3 regions of the Clostridium paraputrificum AGR2156 genome follow, and region 1 is predicted to be linked to each of the others. Evidence: riboswitches for the same ligand, from Rfam matches in the RefSeq annotation. Region 1 holds a riboswitch; each other region holds the start of a gene.

Region 1 (4,247 bases):
TAACAACCATCTTCTTCACAAAAGTCTATCATAGACTGAAGTTTTCTTAAGGCAATTTCCTTACGTTTAAACCCACTACTTTTATTTAATATAAACTCTACTCTTCGTATATCATCTCTATTATAAAAAAGATAACACTTACAAGCTTCCCCATCTCTTCCCCCTCTACCAATTTCTTGATAATAAGATTCAAGATTTTTAGGAATTGTACAATGAACTATGTATCTTACATTTGATTTATCTATTCCCATACCAAATGCATTAGTAGCTACCATAATATTTGTTCTTTCAAATAAAAAATCATCTTGAGCTTTTTCCTTATCATAATCTTCTAGCCCTCCATGATACATTGATACATTATACCCATACTCCCTTAAATAAGTATATAAATTTTCCACTTCTTTTCTAGACAAACAGTATATTATTCCAGATTCATCTTCATGCTCTCTTATAATATCCTTAATTCCTTCTAACTTATCCTCTTCTTTGAAAATATTAATAGAAAGATTTTCTCTATTTATATCACCTACATATTTTATTGGATTTCTTAGTCCTAAAAGATTCATAGAATCCTCTTTAACTTCATCTGTAGCAGTACCTGTAAATGCAGATATAACTGGCCTATTAGGTAACAAATCCACAAAAGGTTTTATATATCTATAACTAATTCTAAAATCATGTCCCCATTCTGAAACACAGTGTGCTTCATCTACCGCCACCTGCGAAATATGTAAATTTCTTATCATTTGAACAAAAACTTTAGACTCTAATCTCTCTGGTGCAATATATATTAATTTATATAAACCTAAAGATGCATCCTTAAGTATATCCTTTATTTCCTCCATACTTTGAGTGCTATTTATATATGTAGCAGTAATACCATTCTCCTTAAGGGAGTCTACTTGATCCTTCATTAAGGATATTAAAGGAGATATTACTAAGGTAACACCATTCATTATTAAGGCTGGTATTTGATAGCAAATTGACTTACCAGCGCCTGTTGGCATTATACAAAAAACATCCTTCTTAGATAGAATATTAAAAATTATGTTCATTTGCCCTGGTCTAAAGCTATTATATCCATAAAATTTTTTTAATGCATATAAAGCTGTATCTTTGATATTCAAATACTCACCTCTTTCTATATTTCTTTACTATTGTCCATTTTACAATATTTTAATCAATAAAAAAAGAGAACAAAACTTTTCTAACTGTTGATATCTTTAAAAATGTATAAGCTATTATTCCTCCACCTATACAGCTAATACAAAATGGTATAACATAAGCAAACAGTGCAACTTCTTTACCTAAGATTAAAGTTGAAATGGGATATGCAACTAAGGCCCCTATAAAGCCTGTCCCAATTATTTCTCCTAATAATCCTGCTTCTATATTATTAAACTTTTTATATAAAACTCCTGATAAAAATGCTCCTATCATACTCCCTGGAAAGGCTAAAAGACTGCCAGTACCTAAAATATTTCTAAGGGTAGAAGCTATAAATGCATTTCCTAAAGCATATCCTGGACCTAATGTAACAGCTGTAACCACATTTACAAAATGTTGTACTGGGGACATTCTTGCTCCAAATATAGGAATTGAAAAAGTTCCCAATATAGTTGCTATTGCTATAAGCACACCACTTAATGCTAATTTTTTTGATAATCCCTTTTTCTCCATATTTACCTCCAATTCGTAAAAAAATCGTCAATATGAACTTACCGAGTCTTCGATTTTTTCATCACACTCTGCTTTAAGAAAAGCATGTGAGCAAAAGACCAATCTCATATAATTTTTTTAATTCTTTAGGCATAAATTAGCGAATATATAGCCAAATTGTTGAAGTTATCCTCAATTAATAATAAATCTACTTTCCTAAAGAATAAAAAAGCGTAGCCTAATAGGGCCACGCAAATAAACTTTTATATTTTTAATTTATCACTTCCCTACGATGGTTCTAACCATATCAGGTTCAAGGGTTTAGGAACTTTCTTTCCATTCTCAGCCAGAGCACTAGCTCCCCTAGTAAATTTATGTAATTTTCACTTTTATCTTACCAGTTTTACTCTTCTCCGTAAACTTTCTTTTTTAGCATTAATCCTGCTTTAGTTATAGCAACTCCACCTAAAGCAGTTTCTCTTAATGATGCTGGAAGAGATTTACCTACCTTATACATTGCAGAAACTGCATCATCAAAAGGTATTTTTGATTCTACACCTGCCATAACCAAATCAGCTGTACATAAAGCACTAATAGCTCCCGAAGAATTTCTTTTTGCGCATGGTATTTCAACTAATCCAGCAACTGGGTCACATACTAGTCCAAGTACATTCTTTAGTACTATTGCACCTGCATCTAAACTCATCTTAGGAGTACCACCCATCATTTCTACTACAGCTGCTGCTCCCATTGCTGAAGCTGAACCACATTCTGCTTGGCATCCACCTTCTGCTCCAGCTAGTGTTGCATTCATACCTATTATCATTCCCACAGCTGCTGATGCAAATAATCCTTCTATCATTTCATCTTCTGTTTTATTTAATCTTTTTCCTGCTGCTAAAATAACTGCCGGTAATATTCCACAAGAACCTGCAGTAGGACATGCTACAATTTTCCCCATAGCTGCATTTACTTCTGATGAGGATAATGCCATAGCCATGGCTAATACCATAGTATCCCCTGTTAATGTCTCTCCTTTTTCAAGATACTTTTTTAATTTATATGCATCTCCACCTATAAGACCACTAACTGAATAAACTTCTTTTTCCATTCCCTCGTTAGCAGATGTTATCATAACATGTAGATTTTTTCTCATCTTTTCAAAAAGTTCTTCTCTTGATATTCCCTTATCTTCTATTTCATATCTTATAGCATATTCGCTAAGAGATATATTCTCCTCTTGGCAAATTTTCAAAAGTTCTTCTCCACTTCTTGCTATATCCATTATTCCTCCTCCTTAACTGGATTTATTCTAATAACTCTACTTATAGAATCTATCCCTTTAATTTCATCTATTACATCATCGTTTAATCTATTATCTACTTCAAATACCATTGTAGCCCCCTTACCTCTTTGCTTTCTAAAAACCTTCATAAAAGCAATATTTATGTGTTCTTTATAAAGTATCGAGGTAACATTAGAAACTGCTCCAGGTACATCTTGGTGAGATATTATTAATGTTGGATAATCTCCAGTAAATTCCACTTTATTGCCATTTACTTCTGTTATCTGTATACTTCCTCCACCAATGGAAGAACCTATAACTTCACAGTAATTTCCTTTCTTAGTTTCCATAATAAACTTAACAGTATTTGGGTGAGCATCTCCTAAATCTGTTTCTATAAATTCAAATTCTAACCCTTCTCTCTTAGCAATTTCTAGAGACTCTCTTAATCTTATATCACTAGGCTCCATTCCAAGTATTCCAGCAACTAATGCTCTATCTGTTCCATGTCCCTTATAGGTTTTCCCAAAAGAACCATGCAATAAAAACTTTACGCTTTTTAAGGGACCATTAGCTACAGATCTTGCTACTTTTCCAAGTCTTGCAGCTCCTGCAGTGTGAGAACTTGATGGACCAACCATTATAGGACCTAAAATATCAAAAACGCCTACGCTCTTCATAAAACCTCTCCTTAATCATTAGTTATTTTACTTTTAGTTTAAGTAATTTTATCTGTATTATCAATCTTTATTTTGCTATACTTAATTTATGGAATTTATTCCCCCCCACAACAATGAAAGGGATTTTTTTATGAACATTATTCTTAATATAATTTTTGGTTTTGCAATCTTCCTAGGAATATTATTTGCTTTATATTTCTTATTAAACATATGTGATTTTTATGGAAATCAAAGAGAGTTACATCTTAAAATATTTTTCAAAGATAAAATGAACTTTTTCTGTGCTGCTTTACTACTTTTATATATGTCTGTTGTTGAAACTACAACTATAGGAATAATTTTATTTTTTGTTTTGCTTTTTGTTTCTTTTGTCTTTAATCTAGTAATGTTTTCTAGAGATAGCATGGTTCTATTTAATAATAAATTTAAATATGAGAGCATAAGGTGCGTAACTGTTAAATGGGACAAAGGTTCTCCCAAAAAAATTATCTCCTTTGAATTTAATGATAAAGCGAAAAAGTTATCTTATATTCTTAAAGCTGGAGATATTGATTACCTAATAGAGAAATTAGAAAATAAAAATGTTGCAGTTAAAAAGTTAAGTAGATAGTTTAATATTGATA
Region 2 (4,247 bases), on a different contig from region 1:
AAGAGAACATACGAAGCTACCAAAAGCAAGATGGAGGCATTATTAGAAGCCCAAGGAGAAGAACTAGAAGAATATAAAAAAGAGCTATTAGGATACGTAGATAAACAAAAAGAGTGGCGGCTTTTACCATATTTAAATCCATTTTTTAATTTCAAGAAAAAACTCATGAACTTCTACAAGGAAAGTGGATATTATGAAGTGTTTATTCCAAATATGAAGGTGCTAAGTAAGGAATATAGAGAGTATAGCGAAAAGCTTAACCTTATAAATGATAAGTTATCTAAAGAACTAGGAATAAAATATGATGAAAATTATAAAATAATTAGAGTTGATGAATAAAAGGAGTAAACACTGATGATAACAGTGTTTACTCCTTCTAAAATTCTCTTTCAAATAATTGGATTTTATCCTTATCTTCAAAGTCTTTTAAAGACTCTATTCCTAATCGGCCTAACACATCATCCAAGGTATCAGAGTGGACAGGCACCTGAATTGCAGATTCCTTAGCAAAATTATCTACAGCTTCCTTTCCTCTAGCAGTAGGAATATTAGCTTTAGGTCCACCAACACATCCGCCAACACATCCCATTCCTTCAAGGAAACTAGCATTTATTTCCCCATTTAAGGCAGAATTTAAAATCTTCTTACATTCAATCACACCATTTGCTTGAACAGCTTTAAAGTTCTTTATTTGGTCAGGATATAGCTCATTCAATACATCATGTACTGCTACTGATACACCACCAGTTCTCGCATATAATCTACCACCCTTAGAGGCATATTCCTTAGTTGGTACTCCTTCTAAATCTCTTGGTCTTATATCCATAGCGTTAAAAATTTCATCAACCTCTTGGAAAGTAAGTACAAAATCTATGGCACCAGCCACATCCTTTTCTTTAGCTTCAGCTTTTTTAGCAATACAAGGACCAACAAAAACAACCTTAGCATCAGGATTTAATTTCTTAATTACTCTACCTGCTGCAACCATTGGAGAAACAGAAGGAGAAAGATCATCAATTAATTCATTATATACTTTCTTAAGCATTCCAACCCACATAGGGCAACAACAGGATGTAATCATTAAATCATTAGGACCCTTTACATGTTTATTAAATTCAACAGCTTCTTTTATACTTAGAATATCTGCTGCAAAAGCAACTTCAATCATATCGGTAAAGCCCATTTGAATAAAAGCAGCTCTTAGTTGATCCATAGTTACATCATCACCAAATTGACCACTTATAGCAGGGGCAACAGCTGCAATAACAGTTTTATTATTTTTTATTAAGTCTATTATTGGGATATATTGAACCTTATCTAAGATTCTTCCAGATTTACATGAATCTATACATATGCCACAACCTAAACACTTATCACCATCTATTTCAGTACTTCCTTTTTCTTCATCAAAATATATTGCATCAAAAGGACAGGCTCTTTGGCAGTTATATTTGTTATCATCACCCTTGCAAGAATCGTCACTACAACATTGAAGTTTTTCTACAACTTTTTTTTGAACTGTATAATGAGTAATAGCTTTCTTTAAGTTATATAAATAATTGTTATCAAATTCTATTTTTACTCCACAAAGAGAAGTTATAATTTCAAATGTTTCCTGTGGAGATGATTCATGACAAGTAATAATTCTGTTTAAAGTTGTGTCGAAATCACCCTCATAATAAGATTTAACTAATGTATCAAATAAATCATTATATTTATTATGCATAATACCCTCCTACTGGAAATTTATAAATTAGTATATGTAAAAATACAATATTTATTCAAAAAAAAGAAAACCCCTATTGGAGTTTCTTTTATAGAATAGTTTAATTATTCAATTACTTCTTCAAAGCTTTCTTTTGTAGCATTACAAATTGGGCATGTCCATTCATAAGGCAAATCTTCAAATGGTGTTCCAGATTCAACTCCATTATCTTCGTCACCTATTTCTGGGTCATAAATATAGCCACAAATGGAACAAACATATTGTTTCATTTCATTTTCTCCTTTTCTGTTATAAACTTAATAAAAGTATATGCATTTATATTGATTGTGTACTATTACTTTAATAAATATATATAAATTATTAAAATATGACTACACTTGAGAAAAATGGTATATTATGATAAAGTTATTTTAGATAATAGAAACACAGGGGTGCTTAAATTGGTAAGCTGAGAGTGAAAGCCTTATACTTTCTAACCCTAGGAACCTGTTTGGTTAATACCAGCGTAGGAAGTTGTTAATGTAATTTGATTTTAAGGTACAAGCATCTTCTGCTTGTACTTTTTTTACTTTAAGGAGGAATTTATGATGAAACATTGTTTAACAATTGCAGGCTCTGATAGCTGTGGAGGAGCTGGAATTCAAGCGGATTTAAAAGCTTTTAGTGCAAATTATGTTTATGGAATGAGCGTAATTACTGCAGTAACTGCTCAAAATACTCAAGGAGTATTTAGTGTACAAGATATTGATGATGAAATAATAAAGAATCAAATTGACGCAATATTTACTGATATTAGGGTAGATGGAGTAAAGATTGGAATGGTTTCTAAGATAGAAACTATAAATGCTATTGCAGAAGAACTTAGACAATATAAACCAACTAATTTGATAATAGATCCAGTTATGATTTCTAAAAGTGGGTTTTCCTTACTAAAACCAGAGTCTAAAAAGACTTTAATTAAAAATCTATTGCCCTTAGCAGATTTAATAACGCCCAATATTCCTGAAGCTGAAGAAATTCTTAAAGAAATAGGGTCATCAATTATAAATATAAAAACAAAAGAAGACATGTGTGATGCTTGTAAAGAACTAATTAAATTGGGATGTAAAAATGTTCTATTAAAAGGTGGACACCTAGATGGTGAAGCTATAGATGTGCTTTTTAACGGAGAAGAATTTCACTATTTTACTTCTGAAAGAATTGACACAAAGAATACACATGGAACAGGTTGTACTTTATCATCAACAATAACTGCAAATCTTGCACGAGGATTATCTATGGAAGAAGCAATAAGTGAAGCAAAGAGATATATTACAGTTGCAATTAAGCATTCTTTAGATATAGGTAAGGGTGTTGGACCTACAAACCATTTTTATGAATTATATAAGAAAAGTGGTGTGATAGAATAATGGATATAAAAACTTATATAGGTAATTTATTAGAAAATGTGAGAGAGAGAGCACCTTTAGTACATCATATTACTAACTATGTAACAGTGAATGACTGTGCTAATATTACTCTAAGCATTGGTGCATCACCTGTTATGGCAGATGATATAAATGAGGTTGAGGCTATGACTTCTATAGCATCTTCTCTTGTAATAAATATAGGTACATTAAATTCTAGAACAGTAGAATGTATGATTAAGGCTGGAAAGAAGGCTAATGAAGTTGGAATTCCTGTCATTTTGGACCCAGTTGGTGCAGGGGCTACACCATACAGGACAAAAGTAGCAAAAACTATAATGGATAATATTGAGTTAGCTGTAATAAGGGGAAATTTATCTGAGATAAAGACTCTATATGGAATTAATACAAAAACTAAAGGAGTAGATTCATTATATGATACTTCTATAAAGGATGAGCTAGAGAAAGGTAAACTTTTAGCAAAGGATTTCTCTAAAAGGGTAGGTTCAATAATAGCTATAACAGGAGCAGTTGATATTGTTACAGATGGAAAGATGATTTATACAGTGGAAAATGGACATAAAATTATGTCTAAGATTACAGGCACAGGATGTATGTGTTCTTCTCTTATTGGATCATATTTAGGGACTAATGAGGACAACCTTCTAGCAGCTTTAAGTGGAGTTGTTTCTATGGGGATATCTGGAGAATTAGCTTATGAAAGTCTAAAAGAAGGTGAAGGAACAGGTACTTTTAAGGTTAAGCTTATGGATAATATTTATAATTTATCAAAGGAAGTAATTGAGAAAAGAGGTAAAATAAATGAAGAATGTTGATTATACACTTTATCTTGTAACAGATAGAGATGTTTTAAGAGGAAGAGATTTAATAAAATGTATAGAGGAGAGCATTTTAGGTGGAGTAACCTTAGTTCAATTAAGAGAAAAGAATGTTACTTCTAGAGAATTCTATGAAATAGCTATTAAGGTTAAAGAAGTAACTTCAAGGTATAATATACCTCTAATAATTAATGATAGATTAGATATTGCACTAGCTATTGATGCTGATGGCCTTCATATAGGTCAAAAGGATTTACCTGCTTCGGTAGCTAGAAA
Region 3 (4,247 bases), on a different contig from region 1:
TATAATTATCCCATACACTATCCTTCATTTCTCCCCATCTATTTGCATCTGATTTATATTCTTTAGCTAAGAACTTTTGACTTTCTACAGCTAAATCCTTATCTATTTCAGGTACTTCCTTAACTAAAATTTCAGCTGATTCTTCAGGGTTATTAATTGCAAATTCATAACCTTTTGAAGTTGCCTCCATAAACTTCTTAACCATGTCACTCTTTTCATTTAAAGTACTTTCTGATGAAGCAATAATTGGAGTATAGTAATCTAATCTTTCATCCAATTCTCTTAATGGGATATAATTAATATCAAAGTTTCTAAGCTTTGCAGATATATTAGTCCACCCTTCAAAAGTCCATTCAAAATCTAAGTTATTCTTAGTTGCAATAAAGAAATCTTCAGTTCCTACATCAACTGTAGTTAGTTTCGAAAAATCTGCTCCTGCCTTTTCCATAACAGCTTGAAGAATAGCCTTTTCACTAGGGCCTCCAAAGCCTCCATAAACCTTTCCTTCAAAGTCTTTTACTGTTTCTATATTCTTCTCCTTAGGAGATGCAAAACCTGATGTATTATGTTGTATTATTGTTGCAATTGCCTTAACAGGCATTGGTGAATCAGATGTTCTTGCATAAGTTAAATCCTCTTGATATGTTATTGCAAAATCACCTTTCCCAGCTGCAACAAGTTGAAGCGATGATCCTTCTGAGGGTTGTATTATTTCTACATCTAGCCCTAACTCTTTAAAATATCCCTTTTCTTTTGCTACATATATACCTGTATGATTAGTATTAGGAGTCCAGTCTAAAATAACCTTAACCTTTTCTAACCCCTCTTCTCCCTCACTTTTCTTTGATGCTCCACATCCTGACAACATCATTATTGAAGCTAATGCCATTGATATTATTGATACCATTCTTCTTTTTTTCATATTATTCTCCTCCATCCTTTATCTTTTTGTTCCATGGTGTAACTAATCTTTCTACTAAGCCTATCATAAAGAAAATAGCCATACTTAATATAACTATTATTACAATAGCCCCAAACATCTTATCTAGTGCATAAGCACTCCTTGCTCTAGTCATATATACACCTAGTCCCTTATCTCCTCCTAACCATTCTCCAATCACTGCACCCATTATACTGTAGGTTGCCGCAATTCTAACACCAGAAAAGAAATTAATTATCCCATAAGGTAGCTTTAAATGAGTAAATATTTTAAACTTAGATGCACCCATAAGCTTAAAATGATTAATAAAATCCTTATCTACATTTTCTAAGCCATCTGAAATACTAATTACAATTGGGAAGACGCATACTATTACAACTACTATAATTTTAGGTAATGCTCCAAAACCAAACCATATTATAAATAAAGGTGCTAAAGCTATAACTGGCACAGTTTGAGATACTACAAGCAGTGGATATAATCCCTTCTTTATAAATGGTACTAAATCCATTATTATTGCTAAAACAAGTGCTAATACTATAGCGATAATAAAACCTACTAAACTTTCATACAGTGTAGCTATAATATGTGGAAGCAGAGTATTAAAATCTTTAACTATTGCTTTAACAATGTCTGTAGGTGCTGGCATTATGTACTTTTCAACTCCACCTAACTCTATTACACCTTCCCATATAGCTAAAAAAACTAATAGGAAAACTAATGGCACTAACTTGTTACTAATTCTTTTTATTTTATTCAAAACTCCCCCTCCTTCTCTTTAGTATATTGATCAATACTATACTTTTCTGAAAAGTAAAAAAAGCATAGTACTTCCTAATCTGAAAATACTATGCGTTAGATAACTATTTATTATACATATTTTATCTTCCTACGTTGGCATTATCCAAATCAGGTCATGGGTCGAATAACTTATTCCTCTCAGGCTATCTCTTAAGCCTCCCCAGATAAATCTTTTCTTGTTTAATTTTACTATTTCATATTAACCCTTATTGCTTCATTAGTCAATAATTAATAATCATTGTCCATTAGTTTTCTCCAATTTTCCATTATTATCGACTTAATATCATCCCTTTTCAAAAGCTTAGAAATATCATTTACAACTCTCTTAACCTCACTTGGATATCCATAAACTCCATTAACCCACTCTAATGCTGTTGGCCCATCTGTTTCAGAAAGGAGTTTATCTAAAGGAATACGCTTTAACACCTCTTCTGTAACCTTAGAATATCCTATATCGACACTTATAGTAAAATAGCAGCCAAGCTTTATAAACTTATCTAATACGTCTAAATTTCCACTGTACCAATGAATAATAACTTTATTATAGCTATGTTCCTTCAAAATATTATAAATCTCTTCCTCTGCTCCTTTAGTATGAAGACAGACTATCTTTTTCCTCTTAATGCTTTCCTTCAATATAAACTTAAATATTTCTCTTTGCTTAGGAAAAGTACTCTTATCCTCAACCCAAACATAGTCTAATCCAATTTCACCAATAACCTTACTCTCTTCTATATATGGAATCAGCTCCTCTAACTCTCCAGAAAAACTTCCAGCACTCCATGGATGAATACCAAAACAAGGAATTATATATTCACTTCTCTTTCCATACTCCTCATTTAAAAGGTAACTATCTATATCCATACTATTAGCTAATGTAATAATCTTATTTTTATTTATATCCTCAATAGCTTTATCTATGTTCTCCTTAAAATAATCTAAATGTGTATGACCATCTATGTACATAAAACCCCTCCTTTAATCAGTGAATAGTTAGTGAATAGATAAGAGCGAATGGTGAATAGTTTAGGAATACAATCCTAAGGGATTGTATAAGTTCATCTCAATTAATCTTCTTATCTTAATTATCTTAACTAACTCTTGTACCTTCTTACCTTGCTTTTTACCTAAAAATAAAGAGAAACTGCAAAGCAATTTCTCATCCACATCTCTATTATCTAAAATTAGTATTTTAACAATAATAATATTATTGAAATAATACTAAATCCTAAACTAATAATCATTATATAATTTACACTTTGCTGAACTGTTAGTCCCTTTTCTTCAAGCCTATAGTGCATTTGACTTCTATCTGCTTGATAAACTGGCTTCCCCTCAGTGAATCTTTTAAATATAACAAAAAGGTTATCAAAAATAGGCACTGCCAAAGCTAATATTGGTATAAATAAACTCATTATTGTAGCTTGTTTAAATGCACCATCAATAGCTATTATACTTAATAGAAATCCAATTACATTAGCTCCTGAATCTCCCATAAAAACCTTTGCTGGATACTTATTATACTTCAAAAATCCTAAAATTGCCCCTCCAAGTATAATTGATAATACTGCAGACTCTCCCTGTTTTAATACAATTGCTGCAACAAAGAAGGTCATTGATGATATTAAAGATATTCCTCCTGCTAGGCCATCCATTCCATCAGACCAATTTATAACTGTAGTAACACCAAATATCCAAGTTATAGTTAATACAAATTGAATCCACTCAGGTAAAGATATATATATTCCAGTTAAAGGATTAGTAAACCCCAAAAAAACTACGCCTGACTTATAAACTAAAATAGCTGCAAATATCTGTACTATTAATCTTGGATATATAGCAAATTCCTTTCCCTTAGATTTATAATAATCATCTACTAATCCAATTCCTAAGATTAAAGTAGTAGCTATAAATACCCATACATATTCACTATTCTTTATCCCTAACCATCTAAACATAATAAAGCTAACAATAAAGAAACCTATGTAAATTCCTAAACCGCCACAAAGAGGTATCTCTCCCCTGTGCTTCTTTCTTTCTGTAGGTTTATCTGTAAATCCAACTTTTAAGGCAATTTTCATTAATTGAGGTATAACTAAATATACAATTAAGAAAGTTGCTAGCAATGCTATTATATAATGTTGTATATTAACTTGCATTATAAACTCTTCTCCTTAACGTTTTCTGTCATTATACTTTAAGGTCACAATACACTTAAGTGTATACTTACATAAGAATTATACTATTATGTAGTTTTTTAATCAATTACAAAAAAATTAATATTATATACCTTTCCATCTAAATAATACATTATTTTATATAATGCGCCTATACTTTTATTTTATTTTTTAATATCTTAATTTCCTTTGAAAATTTACTATTAACTTGAGATTTTATATTTGCTAATATTTCATCTGATTTATTACCATTTTCTAACCCCTCATTAACTATATCATCCCATAACTTAAATACAGCTTTATCTAAAGGAGTTACAGAATATTCTTGT

What was found. Region 1 has a riboswitch for thiamine pyrophosphate ahead of thiW (energy coupling factor transporter S component ThiW). Riboswitches for the same ligand answer to the same signal wherever they lie in the genome.
Region 2: another riboswitch for thiamine pyrophosphate. It lies ahead of thiD (bifunctional hydroxymethylpyrimidine kinase/phosphomethylpyrimidine kinase); the one in region 1 lies ahead of thiW (energy coupling factor transporter S component ThiW).
Region 3: another riboswitch for thiamine pyrophosphate. It lies ahead of G594_RS0100635 (ABC transporter permease); the one in region 1 lies ahead of thiW (energy coupling factor transporter S component ThiW).

What each region holds. Positions count from the first base shown of each region.
Region 1 covers NZ_AUJC01000010.1:178,387-182,633, forward strand. Annotated here, with positions in the region: gene recQ (DNA helicase RecQ) at 1-1,127, opposite strand, end outside; gene thiW (energy coupling factor transporter S component ThiW) at 1,177-1,680, opposite strand; TPP riboswitch at 1,927-2,034, opposite strand; gene sdaAA (L-serine ammonia-lyase, iron-sulfur-dependent, subunit alpha) at 2,063-2,944, opposite strand; gene sdaAB (L-serine ammonia-lyase, iron-sulfur-dependent subunit beta) at 2,944-3,624, opposite strand; gene G594_RS0111845 (hypothetical protein) at 3,755-4,234, shown strand.
Region 2 covers NZ_AUJC01000008.1:167,805-172,051, forward strand. Annotated here, with positions in the region: gene G594_RS0109925 (MerR family transcriptional regulator) at 1-339, shown strand, start outside; gene G594_RS0109930 ([Fe-Fe] hydrogenase large subunit C-terminal domain-containing protein) at 377-1,726, opposite strand; gene G594_RS19915 (rubredoxin) at 1,831-1,995, opposite strand; TPP riboswitch at 2,144-2,256, shown strand; gene thiD (bifunctional hydroxymethylpyrimidine kinase/phosphomethylpyrimidine kinase) at 2,314-3,135, shown strand; gene thiM (hydroxyethylthiazole kinase) at 3,135-3,968, shown strand; gene thiE (thiamine phosphate synthase) at 3,955-4,247, shown strand, end outside.
Region 3 covers NZ_AUJC01000001.1:137,294-141,540, forward strand. Annotated here, with positions in the region: gene G594_RS0100630 (ABC transporter substrate-binding protein) at 1-922, opposite strand, end outside; gene G594_RS0100635 (ABC transporter permease) at 924-1,700, opposite strand; TPP riboswitch at 1,810-1,914, opposite strand; gene G594_RS0100640 (TatD family hydrolase) at 1,970-2,707, opposite strand; gene G594_RS0100645 (MraY family glycosyltransferase) at 2,926-3,900, opposite strand; gene G594_RS0100650 (ABC transporter substrate-binding protein) at 4,070-4,247, opposite strand, start outside.